DNA from 2 places in the Streptomyces sp. NPDC090127 genome. Region 2 is predicted to be linked to the other one. Evidence: riboswitches for the same ligand, from Rfam matches in the RefSeq annotation. Region 2 holds a riboswitch; the other holds the start of a gene.

Region 1 (3,395 bases), on a different contig from region 2:
GGCCGGCCCCGCCGACCAGGGCCCCGCCGCCGCGCTGGCGGGCCTGTCGGGTCCGGCGCTCCTGTCGGCGCGGGTGCAGGAGGGCTGACAGGCGGGCCGGCGCCGGAGGTGCGGTCAGCGCAGGGGCGTGGTCAGCCGGCGCGGGGCAGCGCCGGGGGTCGCGTGCGCGGTGAGGCTGCAGGCGACGGCGTCGGAGCCGAGGAGGTAGCCGGAGCGGTACGGGTACTGGACGAAGGTGGTCCAGCGCGTGCCGCGCGGCTGCGCGGAGGCCTTGCGGCGGAGCGGCTCGCGGCACAGGGCCGCCGCCGCGTCCCGTATCCGCAGGTCCGTACGGTGCTCGCCGGTCAGGTGGACCACGGCGACGAGCTGGGCGTCGTGCGGGCGGTCGCAGGCGCGCCGTACGACGGTGCCGGGTGCGGCGCGGTCGATGTCGAAGCACTCCCCCGGCGTGAGGCGGTGGTACGGAACACCGGCGACGGCGCCACCCGCTCCCCCGTGGGCCGTGAGCTGCTCGCCGACCGCGGGTGCGACGTCGACGGTCGCGTCCCACCGGCGGTCGGCCTCCTGACGGCTCACGAACGCGCCGGCCGCGACCAGGGCGAGGAGCGGCACGAGGACGTACCGGGCGAACGGCGGCGAACTCTTGCCGGAGAGCGGGTACATGGCGACCAGGGTCGCCCGGGATCACCCAAGGACACCGATTCGCGGCCGAGTTGAAGCACGGCCCGTACAGAACTGTGACAGTTGCCCAGCCTGTACGGGTCGTTCGGACCCTCCGTGGCGCCAGGGGCGACCGGCTCCGGGGCTACAGGCCGAGCTGCCGCTCCGCCCCTTCGACGGTCTGCGCGAGGAGCACGGCGATCGTCATCGGGCCGACACCTCCCGGTACGGGGGTGATGAGGGAGGCACGCTCGGCGGCGGTCTCGAAGTCGACGTCGCCGACGTTGCCCGGGTTGTAACCGGCGTCGATCACGACGGCACCCGGCTTGATGTCCTCGCCCTTGATGAACTGGGGCTTGCCCACCGCCGCGACGAGGATGTCGGCCTCGCGGACGACGGACGACAGCTCGGCCGTACGCGAGTGGCAGTACGTGACGGTGGCGTCGCGGCCGAGCAGCAGCAGCCCGGCGGGCTTGCCGAGGATCGCGGAGCGGCCAACGACGACGGCGCGCTTGCCGCGCGGATCGACGTCGTACGCGTCGAGCAGCCGCATGATGCCGCCGGGGGTGCAGGAGACGAAGCCGGGCAGTCCGAAGCCCATGGCGGCGAACGAGGCCATGGTGACGCCGTCGACGTCCTTCTCCGGAGCGATCGCCTCGAACGCGGCCCGCTCGTCGATGTGCGGGCCGACGGGGTGCTGGAGCAGGATGCCGTGAACGTCGGGGTCCTGGGAGAGCGCGGTGATCGCGGCGACGAGTTCCTCGGTCGTCGTCTCGGCGGGCAGCTCGACGTGTCGGGAGCTGATTCCGGCCTTCGCGCAGCGGTTCTGCTTCATCTTCACGTACGTCACGGAGGCGGGGTCCGCGCCGACGAGGACGGTGGCGAGGCAGGGCGTGACGCCGGTGCGCCGGGTGATCTCGGCGGCGCGGGCGGCGGTCTCCTCGACCGTACGGCGGGCGAGGGCGGTGCCGTCCATGAGAGATGCGGTGCTGGTGGACATGGGCCACTCCTGGGCGTCGTCGATGACAGGGTGATCGCCCAGGCGCACGGCAGCTCGGAGACCGCGCGGGTGCGCCGGCTCCGTGGGCCGCTCCCCGGTGGTGATCCACCTCAAGCGCCAGTCACGGCCCGAGCCCTACTCTACGTGAGCCCTCCTTGTCGTGGTGCGCCTCGGACCGCCCGCGCCGACCGACACCGCCCCCGACGGTCACGGGTGCGTCGCTGCGGCGTCGACCGGCAGGACAGCTGTCCCTCGCGCCCGAGTGGCCACCACGGGCTCCGCCAGCACCTCGGCCCGACCGCTGTCGTCGACGGACCTGCAGATGATCCGCAGCTCGAAGTCGACGGTCCGGCTGCGACGTCCCTTCGACGCCAGGCGCGCCTCCACTTCGACGACGTCGCCGCCACGGACCGGGGCCAGGAACTCGACCGACGCATACCCGGCGAAGAGGCTCTCGTGGCCGTCGAGGGTGATCGCCAAGTGGGTCCCGGCGTCTCCGAAGAGCTTCAGCCCGAAGGCCCCATCGACCAGGTTCCCCGCGTAGTGCGCCTCGGAGTGGGCGACGTAGCGCTGGTGCACGACCTTCACGCGATCTCCTCGTGGATACGGCCCAGGCGGCGGGCGACGGTCTCGCCGTCCAGCTCGATGCCCGGGTAGCCGCGCTTGGCGAGTTCGGTACACATCCGGCGGTACTTGCCGACTCCACCCACGTAACCGAGGAAGGTCGTCGGCTTGCCGGCCACGTTCGACCCCCGGTACCAGGAGTCGGCGGTCGCGTAGAGAGTCTGGTCGACCGTGTCCTCGGTGATCTTCACCCAGTCGTCCTGAGCCTCGGCCGTCGGCTCGATGACCTCGGCGCCCCCGGCCTTCGCGTGCCCGATCAGATCGGTGATCCAGTCGACGGCCTGCTCGATCGTGACCACCACATTGCTCGCGAGCGCGGGACTCTGCGGTCCGGCGATCATGAAGAAGTTCGGGAACCGAGCGGTCATGATGCCCAGGTACGTCCGTACTCCGTCGCTCCACGCGTCCTGCAGCCTGCCCGCCTCCGGGGCGGAGACGTTCAGCGCGAACAGCGGACCGGTGAAGGCGTCGAACCCGATCGCCAGCACGACGGCGTCAATCTCGTAGGAGCCGGCCCTCGTGACGATGCTGTCGCTCGTCATGGTGTCGATCGGTTCGTCACGCAGGGAGACCACCGAGACGTTGGGACGGTTGAAGGTCTCGTAGTAGTCGGTGCCGAAACAGCTGCGCTTGGCGCCGAGCGGGTGAAAGCGGGGCTCGAGGACTGCGGCGGTCTTGGGGTCCTGGACCATCTGGCGGATCTTCCCGCGCACGAACTCCGCCGCGGTCTCGTTGGCCCTCGCATCGGTCAGCAGATCGGAGAACTCGCCGCCGACACCGTTGAATCCGCTGCGCACATAGGCCCGCTCGTAGCGCTCGCGCCGCTCCTCGTCGGAGACGTCGAACGCGGCGGCGTCCGGGATGCGGTCCGGGATGCCGCCGAGCGAGTGCCGGCACTCCTCGCGGATCGCCGCGTAGCTCCTCTTGATCTCATCGACGTACTCCGCCGACAGCGGGGCGTTGCGGGCCGGAAAGACATAGTTGGGCGTGCGCTGGAACACGGTGAGATGCTCGGCGACCTCGGCGATGAGCGGAATGCACTGGACCGCGGACGACCCGGTGCCGATCACGGCGACTCGCTTGCCCGCGAGATCGCTCAGCGGAATGTTCC
Region 2 (3,395 bases):
GCCCTCCTCCCGGACGGCCCGGCCCCCTCCAAGGACGTGGGCCTCAGGCCGAGAGCACCGAACGCAGCTGATCCAGGCCCCAGTCCAGGTCCTCCTTGCTGATCACCAGCGGCGGCGCGATCCGGATCGTGGAGCCGTGGGTGTCCTTCACCAGCACCCCCCGCTCCATCAGCTTCTCCGAGATCTCCCGGCCCGTGCCCCGCGACGGCGCGATGTCCACCCCGGCCCACAGGCCACGTCCGCGCACCGCCTCCACCGCGCCCCCGCCCACCAGCAGCCCGAGCTCCGCGTGCAGGTGCTCGCCCAGCTCCGCCGCACGCTGCTGGTACTCGCCCGTCCGCAGCATCGCGACCACCTCCAGGGCCACCGCGCACGCCAGCGGGTTCCCGCCGAACGTCGAGCCGTGCTCACCCGGCCGGAACACCCCCAGCACGTCCCGGTCCGCCACCACCGCCGAGACCGGTACGACACCGCCGCCCAGCGCCTTGCCGAGGACGTACACGTCCGGCACCACGCCCTCGTGCTCGCACGCGAACGTCCGCCCGGTCCGGCCGAGGCCCGACTGGATCTCGTCCGCGATGAACAGCACGTTCCGCTCGCGGGTCAACTCCCGCACCCCGCGCAGATACCCGGTCGGCGGGACGAGGACCCCGGCCTCGCCCTGGATCGGCTCGATCAGCACCGCCACCGTGTGGGCGGTGACCGCGGCCTCCATCGCCGTCAGATCGCCGTACGGGACGATCTCGAAGCCCGGCGTGTACGGGCCGTAGTGGTCGCGGGCCTCGTGGTCCGTGGAGAAGCTGACGATCGTCGTCGTCCGGCCGTGGAAGTTGTTCGCCGCGACGACGATCTTCGCGTGCCCGTCCGGGACGCCCTTGACCTCGTACCCCCACTTCCGGGCGGTCTTCACCGCCGTCTCGATCGCCTCGGCGCCCGTGTTCATCGGCAGGACCATGTCCTTGCCGCACAGCTCCGCGAGCCGCGAGCAGAACTCCGCGAAGCGGTCGTGGTGGAACGCCCTCGACGTGAGCGTCACCCGCTCCAGCTGCGCCCGGGCGGCATCGATCAGGCGACGGTTGCCGTGCCCGAAGTTGAGCGCCGAGTACCCGGCGAGCATGTCGAGATAACGGCGCCCCTCGACGTCGGTCATCCAGGCCCCGTCGGCCGAGGCGACGACGACGGGCAGGGGGTGGTAGTTGTGCGCGCTGTGCGCCTCCGCGGAAGCGATCGCGTCTTGCGTACTCGACACGGGATCTCCGTTCGTCCTGCGGGGTGGGGCGTGTGTGGCTCCCTTTCCTATCGTCGCTCGGATGCCGGACGAGGAAACCTCTGCGTCGGCGCGCCAGCTAGTCTGAGAACACGCACGGCGACTGGCGTACGGGGAATCGACCCCGGGGGACCCGTGCGCGGCAGACCACACGCGGTGCCGCCCGCCTGGGCACCACAAGGACCCCGTCCCGTGTGGTGCCGCGTCCTTCGCAGTGCCCCGGGATCCGCCGCAACGCCCGGAGGAACGCCGTGACCGACGCGATGACCCCTGCCACGACGCACGCCACGCCCCACGCCACGACGCACGCGACGCCCCACGCCACGACGCACGCCACGCCCCACCCGCTCGCCCCCGACCACCGCCACCCCGCCCTCGCCGCCGCCGACCCCGAACTCGCCGCGCTCGTCGGCGCCGAGGAGCGGTTGCAGGCCGAGACCCTGCGCCTGATCCCCAGCGAGAACTACGTCTCCGAGGCCCTCCTGGAGGCCTCCGGCACGGTCCTGCAGAACAAGTACAGCGAGGGCTACCCCGGCCGCCGGTACTACGAGGGCCAGCAGAACATCGACCAGGTCGAGACCCTCGCCGTCGAGCGCGCCAAGGCGGTCTTCGGCGTCGAGCACGCCAACGTCCAGCCCTACTCCGGTTCCCCCGCGAACCTCGCCGTCCACCTCGCCTTCGCCGAACCCGGCGACACCGTGATGGGCATGGCGCTGCCGATGGGCGGCCACCTCACCCACGGCTGGGGCGTCTCCGCGACCGGCCGGTGGTTCCGGGGCGTGCAGTACGGCGTACGCCGGGACACCGGGCTCATCGACTTCGACGAGGTCCGCGAGCTCGCTCTCAAGGAGCGCCCGAAGGTGATCTTCTGCGGGGGCACCGCGCTGCCCCGCACGATCGACTTCGGCGCCTTCGCGGAGATCGCCCGCGAGGCCGGGGCCGTCCTCGTCGCCGACATCGCCCACATCGCCGGCCTGATCGCGGGCGGCGCCCATCCCTCCCCGGTGCCGTACGCCGACGTCATCTCGACGACCACCCACAAGACCCTGCGCGGCCCGCGCGGCGCGATGCTGATGTGCCGGGAGCGGCACGCCAAGGCCCTCGACAAGGCGGTCTTCCCCGGGCTCCAGGGCGGCCCGCACAACCAGACCACCGCCGGCATCGCCGTCGCCCTGCGCGAGGCGTCCCGGCCGTCCTTCCGCGCCTACGCCCACGCGGTCGTCGCCAACGCCAAGGCCCTCGCCGAGGCGCTCCTCGACCGCGGCTTCGACCTGGTCTCCGGCGGTACCGACAACCACCTGATCCTGATGGACCTCACGCGCAAGGAGGTCCCCGGCAAGATCGCGGCCAAGGCCCTCGACCGTGCGGGGATCGTCGTCAACCACAACACCGTCCCCTACGACCCCCGGAAGCCCTTCGACCCCTCCGGCCTCCGCATCGGCACCCCTTCCCTCACCTCCCGGGGCCTCGGCACGGCGCGCATGGCCCAGGTCGCCGAGTGGATCGACCGGGGTGTGGCGGCGGCGGGCTCGGGCGACGAGGAGGCGTTGCGGGGGATCCGCGCGGAGGTGGCGGCGCTGATGACCGCGTACCCGGCCCCAGGCCTCCCGACCTGACCCACGCCGTGCCCCGCGACCGTCGCCCCCAGGGCCCTCGCGTGGGCGGAGGCCCCCCGCCGTGCCGACCCGACCCGGCCCGCCCCCCACCGTGTGGGCGATCGTCCCGCTGGGCGGGACGGGTGGGCACACGGGGATGGCCAGCAGTGGCGCCGCAAGGTGCCCGCACGGATCGCCTCCCGCACCTGAGAGAATGTGGAGCATGGCCTCTGACAGTCCTCGCGTGCTCTCCGGAATCCAGCCCACCGCAGGCTCGTTCCACCTCGGCAACTACCTCGGTGCCGTCCGTCAGTGGGTCGCGCTGCAGGAGTCCCACGACGCCTTCTACATGGTGGTGGACCTGCACGCGATCACGGTCCCGCAGGACCCGGCCGAGCTCCGCGCGAACACCCGGCTCGCCGTCGCGCAGCTGCTCGCCGCCGGTCTCGACCCGGAGCGCTGCACGCTCTTCGTCCAGAGCCACGTCCCCGAGCACGCGCAGCTCGGCTGGGTCATGAACTGCCTCACCGGCT

The links. Region 2 has a riboswitch for ZMP and ZTP ahead of glyA (serine hydroxymethyltransferase). Riboswitches for the same ligand answer to the same signal wherever they lie in the genome.
Region 1: another riboswitch for ZMP and ZTP. It lies ahead of ACIPPS_RS06785 (bifunctional 5,10-methylenetetrahydrofolate dehydrogenase/5,10-methenyltetrahydrofolate cyclohydrolase); the one in region 2 lies ahead of glyA (serine hydroxymethyltransferase).

What each region holds. Positions count from the first base shown of each region.
Region 1 covers NZ_JBIVDE010000002.1:225,875-229,269, forward strand. Annotated here, with positions in the region: gene ACIPPS_RS06775 (SWF or SNF family helicase) at 1-88, shown strand, start outside; gene ACIPPS_RS06780 (hypothetical protein) at 115-663, opposite strand; gene ACIPPS_RS06785 (bifunctional 5,10-methylenetetrahydrofolate dehydrogenase/5,10-methenyltetrahydrofolate cyclohydrolase) at 806-1,660, opposite strand; ZMP/ZTP riboswitch at 1,690-1,795, opposite strand; gene ACIPPS_RS06790 (hotdog domain-containing protein) at 1,868-2,248, opposite strand; gene ACIPPS_RS06795 (flavin-containing monooxygenase) at 2,245-3,395, opposite strand, start outside.
Region 2 covers NZ_JBIVDE010000001.1:1,046,253-1,049,647, reverse strand. Annotated here, with positions in the region: gene rocD (ornithine--oxo-acid transaminase) at 44-1,249, opposite strand; ZMP/ZTP riboswitch at 1,357-1,447, shown strand; gene glyA (serine hydroxymethyltransferase) at 1,531-2,883, shown strand; gene trpS (tryptophan--tRNA ligase) at 3,086-3,395, shown strand, end outside.